One region of the Alteromonas sp. 4NH20-0056 genome, then DNA from elsewhere that is predicted to be linked to it. Evidence: predicted binding sites of a transcription regulator. Region 1 holds the regulator's gene; each other region holds the start of a gene.
The links. The regulator sigma-54, encoded in region 1, starts transcription at its own class of promoters, with help from an activator protein. The targets are predictions, from matches to a motif close to GTTGGCACGNNNNTNGNNT.
Positions count from the first base shown of each region.

Region 2: the regulator sigma-54 is predicted to act here: its motif matches at 3,257-3,275, upstream of glnA (glutamate--ammonia ligase).
Region 3: the regulator sigma-54 is predicted to act here: its motif matches at 3,117-3,135, upstream of AC27EZ_RS14295 (exopolysaccharide biosynthesis protein).

Region 1 is NZ_BAAJLS010000001.1:620,133-627,244, forward strand. Features, by position in the region: gene lptA (lipopolysaccharide transport periplasmic protein LptA) at 1-296, shown strand, start outside; gene lptB (LPS export ABC transporter ATP-binding protein) at 299-1,024, shown strand; gene AC27EZ_RS02770 (RNA polymerase factor sigma-54) at 1,100-2,584, shown strand; gene hpf (ribosome hibernation promoting factor) at 2,615-2,902, shown strand; gene ptsN (PTS IIA-like nitrogen regulatory protein PtsN) at 2,912-3,355, shown strand; gene rapZ (RNase adapter RapZ) at 3,384-4,229, shown strand; gene AC27EZ_RS02790 (HPr family phosphocarrier protein) at 4,229-4,501, shown strand; gene mgtE (magnesium transporter) at 4,634-5,992, shown strand; gene AC27EZ_RS02800 (winged helix-turn-helix transcriptional regulator) at 6,008-6,718, opposite strand; gene AC27EZ_RS02805 (spondin domain-containing protein) at 6,768-7,112, opposite strand, start outside.
Region 2 is NZ_BAAJLS010000002.1:493,344-500,455, forward strand. Features, by position in the region: gene AC27EZ_RS05695 (MalY/PatB family protein) at 1-412, opposite strand, end outside; gene AC27EZ_RS05700 (response regulator) at 540-920, opposite strand; gene typA (translational GTPase TypA) at 1,075-2,904, opposite strand; gene glnA (glutamate--ammonia ligase) at 3,342-4,751, shown strand; gene AC27EZ_RS05715 (DUF4124 domain-containing protein) at 4,866-5,411, shown strand; gene glnL (nitrogen regulation protein NR(II)) at 5,539-6,624, shown strand; gene glnG (nitrogen regulation protein NR(I)) at 6,614-7,112, shown strand, end outside.
Region 3 is NZ_BAAJLS010000008.1:153,556-160,667, reverse strand. Features, by position in the region: gene AC27EZ_RS14310 (sensor histidine kinase) at 1-1,406, opposite strand, end outside; gene AC27EZ_RS14305 (hypothetical protein) at 1,411-1,635, opposite strand; gene AC27EZ_RS14300 (sigma-54-dependent transcriptional regulator) at 1,649-2,983, opposite strand; gene AC27EZ_RS14295 (exopolysaccharide biosynthesis protein) at 3,291-3,923, shown strand; gene AC27EZ_RS14290 (LysR family transcriptional regulator) at 3,904-4,839, opposite strand; gene AC27EZ_RS14285 (rhodanese-like domain-containing protein) at 4,920-5,270, opposite strand; gene AC27EZ_RS14280 (ArsR/SmtB family transcription factor) at 5,439-5,759, shown strand; gene AC27EZ_RS14275 (PRC-barrel domain-containing protein) at 5,997-6,731, opposite strand; gene AC27EZ_RS14270 (MaoP family protein) at 7,000-7,112, opposite strand, start outside.

The DNA of each region.
Region 1 (7,112 bases):
GAGGCGCTCCTGCAAGCTTTTCACAAACGTTAGAAGATGGCACCCCAGTAAGCGCGAAGGCAAATGAAATTCGCTATGAAGTCGTCAAGCGTACTATTTCATTGAGCGGTAATGCGGAATTACAACAAGACACCAGCCAAGTAAAAGGTGACAACATTACTTTCGACATGATCTCTGAGCAACTGTTGGCAACCGGTGGCGATAACGATAAAGACGGTCGCGTAACGACTGTATTCACGCCTGAAGCAATAAAAAAAGCAGCAGATGACAACAACGACGGCGAGGATGATAACTAAGCATGGCAACACTGAGTGCAAAAAACCTCGCAAAAGCTTACAAAGCGCGCCAAGTTGTAAGAGACGTGAGCTTATCGGTATCGACTGGCCAAATTGTCGGCCTACTCGGGCCTAACGGCGCTGGTAAAACCACGACCTTCTACATGATTGTTGGCTTAGTGCCTCTTGATAAGGGGCTCATTACGATTGATGATGCAGAACTTACGCATCAACCTATGCATGAGCGCGCTCGTCAAGGCATTGGCTATTTACCTCAAGAAGCGTCTATCTTTAGAAAGCTTACTGTGCATGAAAATATTATGGCCATCTTGCAAACCCGTAAAGATTTAAATGCAGAGCAGCAAGAACAAGAAGCCGATGCGCTACTTGATGAATTTAATATTAACCATATACGTAATAGTGCAGGCATGAGTCTTTCGGGTGGCGAACGTCGTCGTGTTGAGATTGCACGGGCGTTAGCAGCCAACCCGCAATTTATTTTGCTTGATGAACCATTTGCTGGTGTTGATCCTATATCAGTTAATGATATAAAGAAGATTATCCAGCATTTGCGAGATAGAGGAATTGGGATCTTAATAACGGACCATAACGTCCGCGAAACCTTGGATGTTTGCGAGAAAGCCTACATCGTAAGCCATGGTGAATTAATCGCCCAAGGCACCGCGGAACAAGTTTTGAGTAATCAAAAAGTAAGGGATGTATACCTAGGCGAGCAATTCAGGCTATAGTTAATAGTAAGTCGCAAGCGATTTAGCTATTTTCGCACTCGGTATACGCATAACAGAGCATAAAATAAGACGTAGATGAAACCATCTTTACAGCTAAAATTTAGTCAACAACTTACTATGACTCCACAGCTTCAGCAGGCCATTAAGCTTCTGCAGCTGTCTACGCTTGACCTTCAACAAGAAATTCAAGAAGCGTTGGACTCAAATCCGCTTTTAGAAGTTGAGGACGGTTCCGATGAACCTCAAGCTGAGCGCAACAATATTGACGGAGACGATTCGCGTTTAGACGCGGCACCTTCAGCATCAAGCGATACTATCGAGTCTGGTGATGCACTGGAAAAAAATGATTTGCCCGACGAGCTTCCTATTGATAGTACATGGGATGAATACTATTCGGCGTCGTCTGCCCCCGCACCTGGCCCATCAAATAACGATGATGATTTTATTTTCCAAGGCGAAACGACAGATGACATTCAAGAGCATTTGTCGTGGCAAATGCGCTTAACCCATTTTTCAGATACTGACCGTGCTATTGCCATGGCCATTATCGATTCTATAGACGAGTCAGGCTACCTGACCACGTCGTTGGAAGACATATTAGAAGCCATTAAAAGCGAAGATATTGAAGAACAGGTAGAGATGGATGAAATTGAGTGCGTGCTAAAACGTATTCAAATGTTCGACCCTATTGGTTCTGGCTCCCGTAGCCCTCAAGAATGCTTGATGGTTCAGCTGCGTCAATTTTCTGAAGACACACCATGGCTAGAAGAAGCAAAGCAACTTATCGAAGAATACTCTGACTTACTAAGCAGTAAAGACTACCGCACACTCATGCGTAAGAGTCGCTTAAAAGAAGACCAACTTCGAGAAGCCATGCGCCTACTGCAAACGCTAAACCCTCGCCCAGGCAGTGCACTTAAAACGAAAGAACCCGAGTACGTTATTCCTGACGTGTCAGTTATGAAAAAGAACGGACGTTGGGTGGTGGAACTGAATCCAGACAGCCTGCCTAAGCTTAGTGTTAATCAGCAGTACGCGGCAATGAGTAGAAGCTCCAAGAACAGTAGCGACTCACAGTTTATTCGTTCTCACATGCAAGAAGCTAAATGGTTCATCAAAAGTTTAGAGTCTCGAAATGAGACGCTAATGAAAGTTGCTAATTGTATCGTTCAGCAACAAATGGGCTTTTTTGAACATGGTCCAGAAATGATGAAACCAATGGTGTTAAATGATGTCGCAGAGATGGTGGATATGCATGAATCAACCATTTCTCGCGTTACAACACAAAAGTATATGCATACCCCCCGTGGTATTTACGAATTAAAGTATTTTTTCTCAAGCCACGTTGCCACGGAATCAGGTGGAGAGTGCTCTTCAACCGCTATCCGTGCATTGATTAAAAAGCTTGTTGCGGCCGAGACGCCGAGCAAGCCTTTGAGTGATAGCAAGATTGCTCAATTGTTGGCCGAGCAGGGCATAAAGGTCGCTCGGCGGACGATAGCAAAATACCGGGAATCTTTGTCGATTCCACCGTCGAACCAACGCAAGAGCCTTATTTAACGGGCTTAAAAAACATAAGGAAGACGAAATATGCAAATCAACCTAACGGGTCATCATGTTGAAATCACCGATTCTTTGCGTAATTATGTCGATACGAAGTTCACTAAACTTGAGCGTCACTTTGATCACATTTCTAATGTGCATGTCATCCTGAACGTTGAAAAACTAAGTCAAAAAGCAGAAGCAACAATGCATTTGAGCGGTGCTGAAGTATTTGCATCCTCAGAGAATACAGACATGTATGCGGCGATAGACAGCATGGTCGATAAACTCGACAGGCAGGTCATCAAGCATAAGGAAAAACTCAAAAAACATTAGTAGTAAAGCATGGACATACAAGCCATCGTAAGTCTGGACCGCACCGAGTGTGCGGTTCAGTGCAATAGCAAAAAGAGAATTCTCGAAATCATTAGCGACATTGCCGCGAATAACAACGAGGATATTGATCAGGCAGAAGCCCTTGCTAGCCTACTTGCTAGAGAGCGCATGGGAAGTACAGGAATTGGCAACGGCATTGCCCTGCCCCATGGCCGCCTACCGGGGTTATCTAGTGTTATCGCCATTGTGGTCACTAGCATTCCCGCTATCGATTTTGACGCCATTGACGAAAAGCCCGTTGATATATTTTTTGCATTATTTGTCCCTGAGGAGCAAACACAAGGTCACTTACAAACCTTGGCAACCGTTGCTCGCAAGCTAAGCGACAAAGACACACTAAAAGCCATTAGACGCGCAACTACTCGTGACGATATTATTACCGCACTTGGGTAAATCACTGTTATTTAAAGGGAGAAAATGAATGAAGCTGATTATTATCAGTGGTCGTTCTGGGTCAGGAAAATCAGTGGCGCTGCGTGCGTTGGAAGATTTAGGCTATTATTGTGTAGACAATATCCCTGTTAACCTCCTTCCTACTCTCACTCACACGGTCGTTGATGAATACGACCAAGTTGCAGTGAGTATTGATGTAAGAAATCTGCCAAAAGATCCTAACGAGCTCGTCGAAATTCTGGACTACCTGCCCTCTTCATGGTCAATGACTATTGTCTACATCGATGCGAGCGACGACATTCTGGTAAAACGCTTCAGTGAAACCCGTCGTCTTCACCCTCTGGCTAAATTGAATAAGTCATTATCAGAATCAATCAAAGCAGAATCAACATTACTTGCGCCTGTTATTGAACGTGCAGACTTATATATTGATACTGACAAGCTGACTATTCATCAGTTAGCTGAGCTTATTAGAGAACGAATACTTGGCAAGAAAAGCTCTCGCTTGGTATTGGTTTTTGAATCGTTTGGCTTCAAGCATGGTATCCCAAAAGACGCTGACTACGTATTTGACGCACGATTTCTTCCTAACCCCCATTGGGAACCTGACTTACGTCATCACACAGGGTTAGATGCACCGGTAGAAGTGTTCTTGGGTTCTCAGCCTGTTGTAACCAAGTTTATTTGGCAAATTCAAAATCTTATCACTACGTGGCTGCCGCACTTAGAGCGTAATAATAGAAGTTACGTCACCATTGCTATCGGCTGCACAGGCGGTCAACATCGCTCTGTGTTTATTGCCCAAACATTGGCAAAGACATTCAGTGAGATTCACCCTGACGTACAAATAAGACATCGGGAATTAGACCAATAATGGCTATTGAAAAAAAGCTTACTATCGTCAATAAGCTCGGTTTGCATGCCCGCGCGGCCACGCAGCTTGTGAAGCTCGCGAATCAGTTTGATGCAAAAATCGAATTAGTCGCCACAGATAAACGTGCAGATGCGAACAGCGTACTCGGGCTGATGATGTTAGAAAGCCACCAAGGAGAGGAAGTCACCGTTATCATAGACGGAAAAGACGCCGAACCTGCCATGGTCGCCATTGAACAACTTATCATGGGTAAGTTTAACGAAGACGAATAGTCTTCACGTTACGTCGCCTTTCTCACGCTGACACAAATACGTGCTTCGCTTCGCCATTTTCCATGACAGCGTCGTGTTATTTGCGATATCCTATAACGACTTCCGATTCAGGTAATTAGGCATCACGCAAGCATGGCTGAAGCGCTCGTTCCAAAATACGTACAAAACCAACTTAGGGCCCTTAACCTTGCCCTGAGTAATGGTCAATTTGTATCTGTACGTAAACTGTTACTAGAACTTCCCCCTTCAGATGTTGCCCATATCCTTGAGTCTAGCCCCAGTAGAACCCGTGATGAACTGTGGGAGCTTATCGATAGCGACTTTCACGGCGATATCATCGAAGAACTATCTGATGATGTTCGTAATGGCATTATCTCAAAAATGCTACCGGCTAATGTGGTCGATGCACTCGAGGAAATGGATACCGATGACTTAGCGGAAACCCTGAGCAGCCTTCCGGATACCATTTTGCAAGATATCCTCGACTCGATGGACGCTCAAGACAGGCTTCGTGCTGAGCAAGCGCTGTCCTATGGTGAAGAAACCGCTGGCTTCATCATGAATACCGATACCATCACGCTTCGTCCTGACGTAACAGTAGATGTTGTCCTTCGCTATATTCGTTTAAAAGGCGATTTGCCTAAAAACACCGATACCTTTTACGTGGTAAACCGCACGGACAACCTCGTGGGTATTGTTCCAGTCACACGCCTATTAACCGCTGAAACACTTGCTAAAGTGTCAGATGTGATGGATGAAGAATCTGAAGCCATTCCGGTAAACATGCCTGATGACGAAGTTGCTAGCTTGTTTGAACGCTATAATTGGCTGTCAGCACCGGTTGTCGATGAAAAACACCGCCTGGTGGGGCGTATCACCATTGATGATGTCGTTGATATCATTCGTGAAGATGCGGAGCACTCGATGATGAGTATGGCCGGTCTCGACGATGATGAAGATACATTCGCGCCCGTGTTACAAAGTACGAAGCGCCGCTCGGTATGGCTGGCGGTAAATCTGGTCACCGCATTAATGGCTGCAATGGTTAGTGACTTGTTTGAAGCAACGCTCAGTCAGCTTGCTGTATTGGCCATACTTAACACGATAGTACCTAGCATGGGGGGCGTTGCGGGCAACCAAACCCTAACGCTTGTAATTCGAGGTATGGCATTAGGGCATGTCAATGCCAGCAACTCTCGTTGGCTTATTAGTAAAGAGATTTCAATCGGCTTTTTAAATGGCGCCATTTGGGCAATCTTAATTGCCTCAGTCATCGCATTATGGAAACAAGACTACATGCTAGGCGTCATTATCGCATTTGCTATGCTTGTGAACATGATTGCAGCAGCGCTAGCGGGTGCCACGCTTCCTATCATCATGAAACGCTTAAAAATAGACCCAGCACTCGCTGGAAGCGTTATTTTAACCACTATTACCGATGTTGTTGGTATCTTCGCCTTCTTAGGTACAGCCACGCTGTTTCTCATTTAGTCTTGGTCGCTGATATTACGCTAACACCGCTTTCGCAACATAGCCGCTGGCACTCATGCGATAGCCAACACCCCATACTGTTTGTATTAATTGACCAGCATTATCCATCGACGCTACATCATCAAGCTTGGCGCGCAATCGATTAACATGTGTATTGACCGTATGTTCATAGCCTTCATGGTTGTATCCCCACACAGAACTCAATAACTGAGTACGAGAGAATACTTGGTTGGGATGTCGGCACAGAAACGTAAAAAGAGAAAACTCTCTTGCCGTTAAATCCACTGCTTGCCCTTGAACTTTGACCGTATGGTATCGTTCATCAATACTAACAGGCCCGATATTGACACGATCGGTGCGGTTTTCTACCGGCATACATCGGCGCATGTATGCTTTTACTCTTGCGATCAAAAGACGCTCATCATACGCATTGGCAATATAGTCATCGGCACCTATTTCAAAGTAATCAACGCTATCGACGTAATGATCTGGCCTCTTTACAACCATTAACCAGCTATCGGGATACTGTTGTGCGATGCACGCTACATTGTTCTTGCAGTGCGCTGTTCCGCTCGCTTCAACGATAATAAGATCGTAATGCTTCACTGCCAATAACGATAACGCAGATTCAAAGTGTGATACCACATCATGTAAAAAACAGTGCTTAGTTAAGCACTGTATAATGGGCTGCTTAAGCGTGTTTCCACTATTGATAACAAGAACCATAATTTGCTCCGGATTCGTCATTACTAACATGACCGGAGCAATACAGGTTTTATTCCATTCTTGTTATAGAAATACGTACCCCAGGGTTATCAAACTTATGGTCAGCGCTTAACACCGATGTTGTTAACCCATCACTGGCGGTAACCACACCAGGGTGAAGTGTTACAACGTCATGAGCTTCACGGCCTTCGCTGTTACCCTCTCCGGAGTCAGCGGGCCCGGGGATTGTTCCCATCGCTTCTGTATTTTCCTCTGTTCCCGCGTCATAGACATGGGCGTTACGTCGATAAACATCGCCAACCTCTAATGAAGATAAATCAACACTATTAACCCCACTGAAAGCATCGTTAGTGTTGACCAGCATGGTAGCTACGCTTATATGGGCGTTTGCAAT
Region 2 (7,112 bases), on a different contig from region 1:
TACCAATATCGACACGCTCTAATCCGTTTAATTGAGGCGCTGCTAACAAGGGAGGGTAATTGGGCGTTTGAATAAGTACCTTATCGCCAGGTTCACAATACGCCTTACATGCCACGTTAAAAGCAGGAACGACACCCGGTGTCCACACCAACCACTCTGGCTCGATATGCCAGTCATGTTTGTCTTTTAGCCAGCGCTGAACGGCGGCGATAGCATCAGTATGATGAGCGGGCAAAATATAACCCATATTGCCATGTTCAACGTGCGCTGAGATAGCGTCCAATATAGGCGGAGCGCATTTAAATTCGGTATCAGCCACCCAAGCAGGAATGATGTCACGGCCTTGGTACTTCTGCCATTTAAAAGAAAAGGTATCGTTGCGCGGTGGTGTATTGTCAAAACTGAAAGTCACAATGCGGTCCTGAAGTAAACGTGTCTTTCATCAGTGTAATAAGATGCACCGCAATACACTAGCGTTGTGTAGGGTAAAAATACGCGCTGCTTATATCAAATAGCACTTGTTTATTCACCGCACGAAGTTATCGAGGAGGCCTTGCTGCTGTGGCTAAGACTTTTTCGGTTAGCTCTGTCATATCGATTGGTTTCGCCAAAAAACCTGATGCGCCTAACTTTCGAGCTTCCATTACCAGCGCTTTGCTAGGGTCTGCGGTTATGAGTAGAAAAGGAATATGCAAATTTGCTGCACGACAAGTTTTAAGCAAACTAAGCCCATCAAAGTGTGGCATGACTTGGTCACTAATAATGAGTTGAAGTGAGTCAGGTGTTTGTTGCAATAAGAAATCTCTCGCCAATTTACTGCGACTAAATGGATACACTGTGGCAGACAGGCGCTGCTCTAATGTTTCTGTAACGAGTTCAAGGGTAAGTTCATCGTCTTCAATAACGGCAACAGATAGCAATAGTCTTTCCTCATGAACGGTGTAAACCCCGATAATAGAGTGTAGTAGAAATGATGCAAGTCGCCTTTCGTCGACTTTACGCTTTCAAATCTAAAAAAAATGCCAACATTACGTTGGCATTTTTAAAAGACTTAAGCGTGTTTACTCGCTAATCTTATTTAGGCGCTCGCGATGCGCGCTTACGCTCGTTTTCTGACAACAACTTCTTACGAATACGGATAGATACTGGCGTAACTTCCACTAGTTCGTCGTCATCAATGAACTCAAGTGCTTGTTCAAGTGACATCTTAATAGGCGGAACAAGCGTTTGCGCTTCATCAGTACCTGATGCACGAACGTTAGTAAGCTGCTTACCTTTTAACGCGTTAACCGTCAGGTCGTTATCACGGCTATGAATACCGATAACCATACCTTCATAAACTTCTACACCGTGACCGATAAATAAACGGCCGCGCTCTTGAAGATTAAACAAGGCATTGGTCAGTGCTTTACCATTCGCGTTGGCAATAAGTACACCATTTTTACGTTTGCCAATAACGCCGCCTTTGTAAGGGCCATAATGGTCAAATGAATGATACAACAAGCCTGAACCAGAGGTCATTGTCATGAACTCAGTTTGGAAACCAATCAAACCACGGCTTGGAATAACGAAGTCTATACGTACGCGACCTTTGCCATCTGGTGACATATCGGTCATTTCTGCTTTACGAAGACCAAGTTGCTCCATGATAGAACCTTGATGTTGCTCTTCACAATCTATCGTCAGTGTTTCAAACGGTTCTTGTATCGCACCATCTTCTTCTTTCAAGATTACTTCAGGGCGTGATACTGCTAACTCGTACCCTTCGCGACGCATGTTTTCAATCAATATGCCCAAGTGAAGTTCACCACGACCAGAAACACGGAATTTATCTGGATCAGGCATTTCTTCAACACGAAGCGCCACGTTGTGAACAAGCTCGTCATTTAAACGCTCAAGGATGTTACGTGACGTTACGTATTTACCTTCTTTACCCGCAAACGGTGAGGTGTTTACTTGGAACGTCATAGTAACTGTTGGTTCATCTACCGATAATGGCGGTAATGCTTCAACTTGGTTCACATCACAAATTGTGTCAGAGATCTTAAGTTCTCCAAGACCAGTGATTGCAATAATGTCACCTGCACTTGCACTTGTAACTTCATGGCGGTCGAGGCCAAGGTAGCCATAGACCAAGCCAACTTTACCGTTTCGAGTTTTACCATCAGCGGTTACTACCGTAACTTGCTGGTTAGTCTTTACTGAACCACGGCTAATGCGACCAACACCGATTACACCTACATATGAGTTGTAATCAAGCTGAGAAATCTGCATTTGGAAACCACCGTCTCTGTCCGCATCTGGTGCAGCAACTTGGTCGACAATAGTTTGGAAAAGCGGTGTCATATCTTCAGACGGTGTATCAGCATCATTCGACGCCCAACCGTTCAATGCAGAAGCATAAACCACTTGGAAATCTAGCTGTTCATCAGTTGCACCTAGGTTGTCAAACAGATCAAATACTTGATCCATTACCCAATCAGGACGAGCACCTGGCTTGTCGATTTTATTGATTACAACAATTGGCTTAAGGCCTTGAGCAAATGCTTTTTGCGTAACAAAACGTGTTTGCGGCATTGGGCCTTCTTGCGCGTCAACAAGCAGAAGTACTGAATCAGCCATTGACATTACACGCTCTACTTCACCACCGAAGTCGGCGTGTCCTGGAGTATCAACAATGTTAATACGGTAATCTTGCCAATTAATTGCAGTATTTTTCGCCAAGATAGTGATGCCACGTTCTTTCTCGATGTCATTCGAGTCCATAACGCGCTCTTCTTGTGCGCCGCGAGATTCCAACGTACCAGATTGCTGAAGAAGCTTATCTACCAGGGTAGTTTTACCATGGTCAACGTGGGCGATGATTGCGATATTACGCAACTTACTTATATCAGTGGTATTCATGCTTATAATAGAGCCTGTATAAATCGATACATACCAACATGGCATGCACTAGATTTCTTGCAAAAAATGCAGATAGAAAAATTTGCGCGGATTGTACAGAAAAACCACGGCATTTGCGCATCTTTTTTTTGATAAACCTACTTTTTAGACTTAACTCATTTTCTCAAATGAACAAATTCATCCGCCCAACACATATTTTCATTGGAAAGCCCCGCTAACATAATCTACGCTAGCTATCATCGAATACAAATTAATGCACCAAAGAAAGGCGCACCAGCACCACATTGGTGCAAAAAAATAATAACAGCGAACGCTATATCGCCGCTATCCCGCGAAAATTCGAATAGCGATAGATGGCATGATTATCGCTTTCCCTTTTTCCATTGTTGGAATGAAGCTGATCATTCTGCATTTTTACATTAAACCTGGAGGACACGATGTCAATTGAAAAGGCATTAGAGCTTATTAAAGAAAGCGAAGCGAAATTTGTAGATTTACGTTTTACCGATACTAAGGGTAAAGAACAACACGTATCAATTCCTGCAAGTCAGGTTGGTGATGACTTCTTTGAAGAAGGTAAAATGTTCGACGGCTCGTCAATTGCTGGTTGGAAAGGTATTAACGAATCAGACATGGTTCTTCTTCCTGATCCTTCAACGTGTGTTGTTGACCCGTTTGCAGAAGAAACACAAGTTAATATCCGTTGTGATATCGTTGAACCGTCAACAATGGAAGGTTACGAGCGTGACCCACGTTCTGTTGCTCGCCGCGCTGAAGAATACTTGAAATCAACAGGTATCGGCGACACCGTATATTTCGGCCCAGAGCCGGAGTTCTTCTTATTCGACGATGTTCGATTCCATACTGACATGGCAGGTTCTTTCTACAAAATTGACGCGTCAGAAGCGAAATGGAATTCAGGCGAAGAGTTTGAAGGCGGTAACATGGCTCACCGCCCTGGCGTGAAAGGCGGTTACTTTCCAGTACCTCCGGTAGATTCTGCCCACGACATTCGTGCAGCAATGTGTTTAGTCATGGAAGAGATGGGTTTAGTAATAGAAGCGCATCACCATGAAGTTGCAACAGCTGGCCAGAACGAAATCGCTTGCGAATTCAACACGCTTGTTAAAAAAGCAGATGAAATTCAAATATACAAGTATGTGGTTCATAACGTAGCTCACGCGTATGGCCAAACAGCGACCTTTATGCCTAAGCCATTGGTAGGTGATAACGGTTCTGGTATGCACTGTCACCAATCTATCTCAAAAGATGGTAAAAACATCTTTGCGGGTGATAAGTATGCTGGCCTTTCTGAAGAAGCGCTTTTCTACATTGGCGGAATCATTAAGCATGCTCGCGCAATTAATGCATTTGCAAACGCATCAACGAACTCGTACAAGCGTCTTGTACCAGGGTTTGAAGCACCTGTAATGCTTGCCTACTCTGCACGTAACCGTTCTGCTTCTATCCGTATTCCTTACGTAACAAGCGATAAAGCTCGTCGTATTGAGGTTCGTTTCCCTGACCCTACTGCTAACCCATACCTTGCGTTTACAGCAATGCTTATGGCTGGCCTTGATGGGATCAAGAACAAAATCCATCCTGGCGATGCTATGGATAAAGATTTGTATGACCTTCCAGCAGAAGAAGCAGCTGAAATTCCAACGGTTGCTAGCTCACTAGAAATGGCGCTTGATGCGCTAGATAACGATCGTGACTTCCTAACGGAAGGCGGTGTTATGACTGATGACATGATTGATGCTTATATCAATTTGAAGTCTGAGGAAGTTACGACGCTTAACATGACGACTCACCCTGTAGAATTTGATATGTACTACAGCGTGTAACGCTCGCGTATAAAAACGTATACAAAAGCCCGCTTATGCGGGCTTTTTTTATTGCGCATGTTTAACTAGTATAGTTGTTAGGGTTTTCCTCGATGACAAGGCAAGGAGCGGTAATTGAAAACACATCGTCAGTTTTTATTCACAGTAGTACTGTTCATGCCATTGATAGGTTCAGCGCAGCAAGATAACACCTCTCAAACTGGGACTATCTATAAAGTACAACGAGAAGACGGTTCTATCGTCTATACAGACGTGCCCTCAGAGAATGCCCAGCCGCTAGAATTCGATGAAAAAACCCAAAACCAAGTCACTGCTATTCCCACCCCCACACCTGCTGTACCAACACGTGACAAAGCAAAACCCAGTTATAAGGTAACTATCGCATCCCCTGCCCCGGAAGCCACTATTCGTAACAACATGGGTAATATTACCATTCGTGCAACACAACCTGATTCGCCACGCGCAAGCCGATACCGCCTCGTGTTTGATGGGCAAGCTATCGAAACCAACAACTCCGGTCTTTTCCAGTTAAAAGGGGTTAATCGAGGTGCACATCAATTTAAGGTTGAGCTAACTGACAATAAGGGCAAGACTCTTGCATCGTCAGACGAACAAACACTGTTTTTGCATCAAGCTTCAGTGTTCATTAATCGTAATTAACGTTCAATCATAGCGCAGCGCCCGCACCATAGCGGTTCATAGAAAGACTCGCAGACTTTTATCTGGGCAGCCATTTCTGGGTAATGCGCTATAATGCACTATAATAGTGCAGAGGAGATGAGCTCGGATGCAATCGACCGAGTTAGAAACACAACATTTAATCAATAGCCTTAATGTTGCTCTAGTCATGGTAGATAGTGATCTCACGATTATTTATGCAAACCATGCGGGCGAGGCGCTTTTCGAAACGGGTAAGAAACAGCTTATCGGTCACTACCTTGCCGACTTTTTTTTACCCGACACAATAGAAACAACACGGCTAAAAGCGGCGCTGCGTAAGGGTGAAGACTTCACCGAAAACGAGATGCGGTTGAGCTTTAAAGACAACCGCAATGTGATGGTAGATTTAACCGTAACCAACGTACAAACGGACCAGGGTCCACGCCTGTTGTTTGAGGTAAAAACGATTGATCAACAAAAACGTATCTCTCGTGAAAACCTTCAAAACGCGCAACATTACGCGGCGAGAGAACTAATACGCGGGTTAGCACATGAAATTAAAAACCCGCTGGGTGGAATAAGAGGCGCTGCGCAACTCCTTGAAAAAGAGCTAAGTAGTGACTTAAAAGAATTTACTAAAATGATTATCGAGCAATCTGACCGACTTCGAAATTTGGTCGATAGGCTGCTTGGTCCAAACGCACTACCTCGGTTTGAAGTGACTAACGTACACCAAACCTTAGAGAGGGTGCGAAGTCTTATGCGATTTGATGCCGATACGCCCATTACAATTATCAGAGACTACGACCCAAGCATTCCCGAACTCGTGATCGACCCCGACATGATTCAGCAGGCTGTGCTTAATATCGTGCGCAATAGCGTTCAGGCACTCAACGAACATAAAACACCACACCCTCAAATTAAGTTAGTCACAAGAATAGAACGACAAATGACAATTCAAACGAAACGTCATTCGCTTATCGCAAGGATATCCGTTGTCGATAACGGCCCAGGCATACCCGCTGATGTGCGAGATACACTTTTTTACCCGATGGTAAGCACCAAACAATCGGGGAGCGGCTTAGGTTTATCAATTTCTCAAAATCTCATCCACCATCATGGCGGTAAAATAGACGTTGATAGTCACCCTGGCCATACCGAATTCACTATTTATATTCCTATAGAGCGCAAGGAGACAAGCGATGACGAATGAATCAATATGGATTGTCGATGATGATAGTTCTATTCGTTGGGTGCTTCAAAAAGCGTTGCAAGCTGCAAACATAAGCTGCTTATGCTTCGAAAACCCTCAAGATCTACTCTTGCAACTACAAAGTGGACAATCACCTGAAGTTATTATTTCAGATATCCGCATGCCTCAGATGGACGGCATGACACTGCTTAATGAAGTTCACAGCATAGACCCGTTAATGCCCGTGATCATTATGACCGCGCATTCGGATTTAGATAGTGCAGTCAATGCGTATCAAAAAGGCGCATTTGAGTACCTACCAAAACCGTTTGATATTGATGAAGCGGTCACGCTATCACAACGCGCATTAGCACACGCCAGAGAACAATCAAATACCCAACATGTTCAGCAAGACGAAAGCGTTACTGAAATCATTGGCGAAGCGCCAGCAATGCAAGAAGTATTTAGAGCTATAGGTCGATTGTCACGCTCCTCTATCAGCGTACTGA
Region 3 (7,112 bases), on a different contig from region 1:
AAAATCGCTCCGTTGTGTCGCTCTACAATACGACGGCATACGGCCAAGCCAATACCCGTACCTTTGTATTCGCTTCTTCCGTGTAAGCGCTGAAAGGGAGCAAAGATTTTTTCGGCAAATGATTGTTCAAAGCCAATCCCATTGTCCTTAATGGTTATCTTTATCCACTCGTAGTCTTCTGCGTTTAACCTATCCTTAAGATCGTCATCACTTGCTTCTTCGCAGGTAACATCAACGACTATCTTCGTATCGTCTTTTTGAAATTTAAGGGCGTTAGAAAGTAAATTTAAAAAAAGTTGTTCAAGCTGAGAGCGGTCGCCTCGTATTTTGGGCAATGCGGGAATGTTAATCGTTGCATTGCGTTCTTCTATGGCGACTTCTAAGTCGCCTAATACATTCTTGGCTACCGTTTCCAAATCCACATCATCAAAATCCTTACCTCGAGTAGACACCCTGGAAAACGACAGCAAATCGGAGATAAGCATAGACATTCTTTCAGCAGCATTTAGCATACGCTTCAAGAAATCCTGACCACGCTCGTCAATTTCATTGTGATAACCAGATTCAAGCCGGTTGCCAAACGCTCGGATTTTTCTCAAGGGTTCTTGAAGGTCATGCGAGGCAACAAATGCAAAATCTTCTAGCTCTCGGTTGCTGCGGGTAAGCTCATCTGAATAGACCTGCAACTCTTTCGTTCTCTCTGCAATTTTATCTTCAAGGTTTTGATTTTGTTTCTCTAAATCAATCTGATGCTTTTCATTTTCTCTAACATTCATTTTCAATAAAACAAAAATGGTTATGATTAGGAACAGCGTTGATGCAGAAGAGATAATCAAGGTGTTCGCTGAGTCTTTTCTTAGCTTCATTAGGTCAGCAAGGTGGGTGCCTTGTAGATCGCGTTCAGAGGAATCGATTTCTTTAAACAGCATCTCGAACTCGTTGTAAAGAAAAAGCCCTCTATCGCTTGAAAGTATTTCGAACGCATCATCTGATTTTTTGTCACGAACAAGTTCAACCACTTCAATCATGCCATTTAATTTTGCTCGTGTTAGCAAAATCAGCGCTTCCATTCTTTCTGACTGAGAAGCAAAGTTAGACGCCAATGCACTGACTTCTACTTCATCGACCAGCGCGCCAAAGTTGTCGAGTGTTTCAGAGTATTCTTCGAGGTACGCCTCGTCTTTTGTAATTAAGAAACCACGTTGCCCAGACTCTGCTCTTAATACCGCAACATGAAGTTGGTTTACCGCGTTAATAACGCGGTTGGTAGTAAAAAGTCGAGATTCCAGCCCTGATAAATCGTCAAGGGTTTTTACCACGTAGAACGAATTTGCAGTGATAACAACAATGATCACCGCCACCATAATTATCCAGCTATACATTGAGGACAGTGCTTTATGTAACATTAATTTATTCCACGTGAGTATTGCTGAATTCAGCGGTTAATTCAGACAATGTTGCACTGCAGTCTTTCGTGCTTGCTATAATTTTATCCAATGATACCAGCGCTTTTTCTGCGGGCACATCACCGTTAAGTGCCATTTTGATAAGCTCTGCTTGCATTGAAATTCTATTTAAAGGTTTTCTTGCATCGTGAACATATTTAGAGAGCTTTTGGAACGCATCTTCATTCATCGGGTTACCTCAATTACTGTTCATCTTTTGATAAATCACCGTATGCATGGAGGCGGTTATAGAGTGTTTTTGTGCTTATTCCTAACATTTCCGCTGCCGTTGTCTTATTGCCGCTAACTTTCTCTAGCGTTGCGTAGATAAGCTCTTTCTCGACATCTTCAATCGTTCTACCTGCTTGTAGTGAAGGCGAAGTGCTTTGCTTTTGTGCAAAAGGAGATTCTATCGTTTTAGGTAACTCAATCGCTGACTTCTCAGGATCACTCATGATTGCAGCGCGATGGACAAAGTGTCGTAATTCACGAACATTGCCCGGCCAATCATATGCTTGAAGGGTATCTAACTGACTATCTTTCCATGTAAACTGAGAACCATTTTCTGCATTAAATTCCTCCATAAACCGTCTCGCAAGCAGCGGTATATCTTCTTTGCGATCGCGAAGCGGGGGAATAGTAATAGGGAAAACGGCTAATCGGAAATAGATGTCTTCTCGCAATACTTTACTTTGCGCTATTTCTTCCATGGTGCGGTTAGTCGCGGACACAACACGACAATTCACGGGCGTTGTTTTTGTTCCGCCTACGCGAATAACAACTTTGTTTTCTAGTACTCTGAGTAAATTAGGCTGCATGTCGATAGACATTTCCGTGATTTCGTCCAGGAATAACGTGCCACCTTCGGCTTGTTCAAAGACCCCTTCTTTTCTACCCACGGCACCGGTAAATGCCCCTTTTTCATGGCCGAAGAGTTCACTGCCGATCAGCTCTTTAGAAAAAGCGCCACAGTTAGTAGCAACATAAGGTCCTTCGCTCTCTGAAGCTCTATGAATAGCAGCGGCAACCACTTCTTTACCTACACCGCTTTCACCTAGCAACATTACATTTGCGCTCGTTCTGCTTACCCGTTCAATCAGCTTGTATAGCTCTTTCATTGGGGCAGATTCACCAATTAATAAACCAAAATGCTGCTTGATTGAATCTTCTTTTTTCGATTTCCCTTGCGGCTTCCCACTTAAAACCTGCTCTAAGTCTTCACGCTGAATAGGCTTCACAAGGTAATCTATGTTAGGACCGCAAAGTCCTTTGATTACGCTTTTGACCGAAGGGTGGCCAGTGATTAAGGTTACGCGGGGGCTTTTAGGTAGAGAATTAAGCTCATCAAAAAGATGTGCTCCACTTCCGTCTGGAAGCATGAAGTCGAGTAAAATATGATCGAACGTTTCTTTCTTTAGCCATTCTCTTGCTTCTTCAAGGCTTGAAGCAGTTAATACTTCGTGTCCCAAAAATTCAATAATAGTGCAGGCCACTTCCGTGAATTCGGCATCGTCATCTACAAGTAAAACTGTTAACACGTATTCTTCCTTTTACAAATTTCCGCTCGTAACGCCATTTTTCGAGCTCTTATACTGGCGAACTGATTTGAGCAATAGACTAAGAGTTTGCAAAAATCGCGCCATATTCCGAGCTTTCGTATATCCACTATTAGATGGCACGCTTCTGGCCCTTCAAAATAACCGAGGCCTGTCTTGTTTTCTAAATTGTAACACGGCAATAGTCAGAACATACCCCGCAAGGGATGAGATTTATGTTTTAAGGATTTAAATAACACATTTTTTATCACTCAAGACCGTCGCGACACCACGGGATACAAGGTGCGAAATGTCGACAGCAAACTTGGAGAAACGAATGGAAGCGGCTACGAATTCAATGACACTTTGTGAACTGTTGGGAAAGATAAAGCCTAAAGAATCGGCTGAAACATGGCGCTTCGGCGATTTCTGGTATGTACTCGAAAAACGGGGCTTCGGCCCTATGTTAGCGATGCCTGCGTTCATTGCGTCCACCCCTATCGGCGCTATTCCCGGCGTTCCAAGCGCTACAGGTGTGACTATTTTACTTATTGCTTTGCAAATATTACTCGGTAGGCGTCATCCGTGGATACCAACTCGTCTCATGAAAGTTGAACTAAGTGCGAAACGCCTACAAACCACTGTGAAAACACTACGTCCCCACGCTGCAAGAATTGACCGTTTTCTTGTTCCAAGTTGGTTTTTATGCGCCATTCTGCTTTTAGAGGCCTCATTGCGCTGCATGCGGCATAGTCATGATACCGCTAGAACTTGTTCCTTTTTTAGGACTACTTCCTGCTTGTGCAGTTTTGATAATGGCGGTTGGAATGGCCACAGACGATGGAGCTGTGGCAATAATCGGGTTGTCAATCGCCACCTCTGGGTTTACGTTGTGTCGGCAGCAGCTTATAGCGTTGTAACGACTATTGACATTCTTCGCTAGTGCATTGTGGTAATAAGCCCTTCGCTTCAGGAAGTTGCATCGACTGAAAACGTAGTTCGCCAATAAAGGTTCGGGCGGCCGGGCCCAAACTGTCTCCGTCAGCAAATGACAGATAAAGCAATGATTTTCGAATTCCACTATTATTATCTAATGAGAGAGGCACAAGTGAACCTTCTTCTAGCTCTTTTCTAATAACCGCAACGGGCAGCCAAGCAAACCCTAGGCCTTGAGAAATAATATCAACCGAAGTGCGTATATGACTGACCGTCCATCGTTGCTCCGCACCCAGCCAGCCGGCTTGTGCTTTTCGTTCTGACGATGAATCTCTAACCACTATCTGTCGGTGAGACTTTAAATCTTCTAATGTTAGTGAGCGACCAAGGCTGTGCAATGGATGTGAAGGATGAGCAACCGCAGCAAATTCAATCTCACACAAATCTTCACTAAACCCATTGGCGTAGATAAAAGGAGAAATTGCGATATCAACGTTACCATTGCTTAGCAATGAATTTGAGCCGTTTAACACCGTTTCTTCAATTTCAATGCGTAACAACGGAAAGGCTTCAGATACTTTAGTAAGTACGTTGTACAACAATTCTGAAGGAAAAATTATATCGACGGCTATTCTTAAAAGGGTTTCTGTACCCGATTGTAAGCTGCTCGCAACGGCTTCCAGCTTTTGCGCTTCTGTTAGTAAAAACGAAGCACGCCGGTACATTAATTCACCTTGTGGGGACAGCTTAACTTTTCGGCCACTATTTTCAAATAACGATACGCCAATTGCATGTTCTAACTTTTGAACGGCGTGATGAATACTGGATTGACTTTTATGGACAACCGCAGCGGCCTGATTAAACCCCCCAGCATCTACGACGGCCTTAAACATGCGCCATTGCTCTAACGTTGACTTAAGCATATATTTCTCTTAACACTGAATGGAGAAGGGGAACCTATCGACATGTTACGTTAATAATTAACAAACTACGCTTGGGTTGGTTAGTTATTTACCGCTTTGTTTATGTCAGGAACAGAGCAGGTAATCACGGTGATATTCTCATACCCCATTGCTAAGAGTTGTTCTGCTGAAAGCTTTGCGCGAACGCCAGATGCACAGTGTATGTAAATAGGTTTTGCTGCATCTTTTACATTCTCTAGCATCTTCATTTCCAACACACCGCGAGGGAAATTTGTCGCTTTTGGTACTGGATTAGCTTGCACTTCGCCAGGCTCTCTTACATCGATCAGTATGCCGTTGTTTTCGCGCATCTCATTATCCGCTTCAACAGCGGGTATGCACCGAATGTTACACGTTATATTTGATAGTCTTGTTGGTATGTCTATAAGCATTATTATTCCTTTCATAGAAATATTAGGTATTTCATATATAATGTTATTTATTCTAATATGTCAAATGAACCTAATTAGGTAGGGTAAGTTAGCGGGTTGTTAGACTTTCGTATATCATAGCGCTACTTTATCGTTAATCAATAATACTAAACGGAATAACAAGCTTTTATGGAATTATCTTCTGAGTTACTTAATGAAGACATGCTTAGTCATGCGACAGAAGCTGAACAGTTTCTTAAACAGTTGGCCAATAAAACGCGGCTTATGGTAATGTGCTCATTGCTTGACCAAGAAAAAAGTGTAAGCCAGTTACTTGAAATTGTTAATGTTTCACAACCTGTCATATCTCAACACTTAGCGTTATTGCGAGAATCAGGTTTAGTGTCAACACGTCGTGATGGGCAAACCATTTATTACAGCCTGGCCGATGAACGCGTGCAACGCACGATAGCGCTGTTGTATGACTTCTTCTGTAAACCTAAAAATTAGAGCAAGAGGGCAGTGCAAATGATGCCCCAATCATCTGCACTTATGCTCAAGGTTAACCGAACAGGCAGCGGTGTTTCATAGATGAGGCATGCTAAAGTAGCATGGCGCATTCGATGTAAGTGGTACACTCCTGCTCGTGTTACAAGTTTAGAATAGCCAATATCATGCCTTGCCCCTCAAACAGCCGTCCCCCGAAACACCAATTATTTTAAGTTCATAAGCGAAGTTGTTTGCGAATTAGGCGCGAGCCACAATGCTTTCAACATATTCTGTGTCGTTGAGCTTATCAATATCAATTTCTGGTTGATTTAATAGATCAGCTTCTGACAACAGTATGTCTACTTTGTGTGCGGCCCAGTCTATGTTAGAAATGTGTGAGGGCAAAATAGTAATTTTTTTACCACCAGGCAGCCAATTATGCGTGTCTAAAATAACCAACGTTATTTTCCACGTTTTAAGGTCGAATACAAAATCGCAAATATGACCTACATTACCACTCGTCGTCGCGACCTCATATCCATTTACTTCACCGCATGCCCTTAGGTGGTTGACGGGGCGTGTTTCCTCCAGTGAAGCATCAGAACTTTGAGTCGGCGGATCAACAAGGTCTCCAGGATGTGCAAAGTCACCCCATGCGCCAGGACCAACCCAGTAATAACCATAACCAAAATATTTAAACAGGGTTTCCTCATAGTCTCGAGACACAGGCTTATGCTCGTCAATAGACGGACTGTTTTTCAACGTCTGGGATGTCATGTCAACGGCTATCACATTTTCATCTGGGTCGATGTGGGTAACAGAAACGGGAGATACCACTACTTTTCGGCTCAGCGGTAACCATGTATTGGTATCGGCAACAATGTAGCGAATGACGAAGCTTTCATCGTCAAACAACATATCTTTAATGCCGCCGACTGTCGTATCCGTGGCTTGGATTGAAAAGTGACGCATTTGCTTGAATGAGATAGTCATCACAGGCCTCCTTTCGCTTGTGTTATGTAGATAAGGTCGTTAGCGCTTAAAATCGCAATGCTTATTCTTAGTTAAGTGTAGTGCAGTTATATAATTTTGAAAGTAGATGAATAAGGTGAAAGGCTATCTAGATAGATATAAATCAACGCGAAATAGGTGGGTTAAAAATAGCAATAACAACGATACGCTGAAGGGTTTAGCGAGGAAAGCACAACCACCCCGGGAGTAACGAAGGTATGGTTGTGCAGCTGCTGGTGTTGCGAAGTAATTATGCTACGTCAAACGCATCGTCTGAGTAGTCGTCGTCATAATCTGATTGATTACTAGCGCTGCTGTGTAGCGTGTAAAAGTGCTTTTTACCTCTTGCCAACCTTACATACT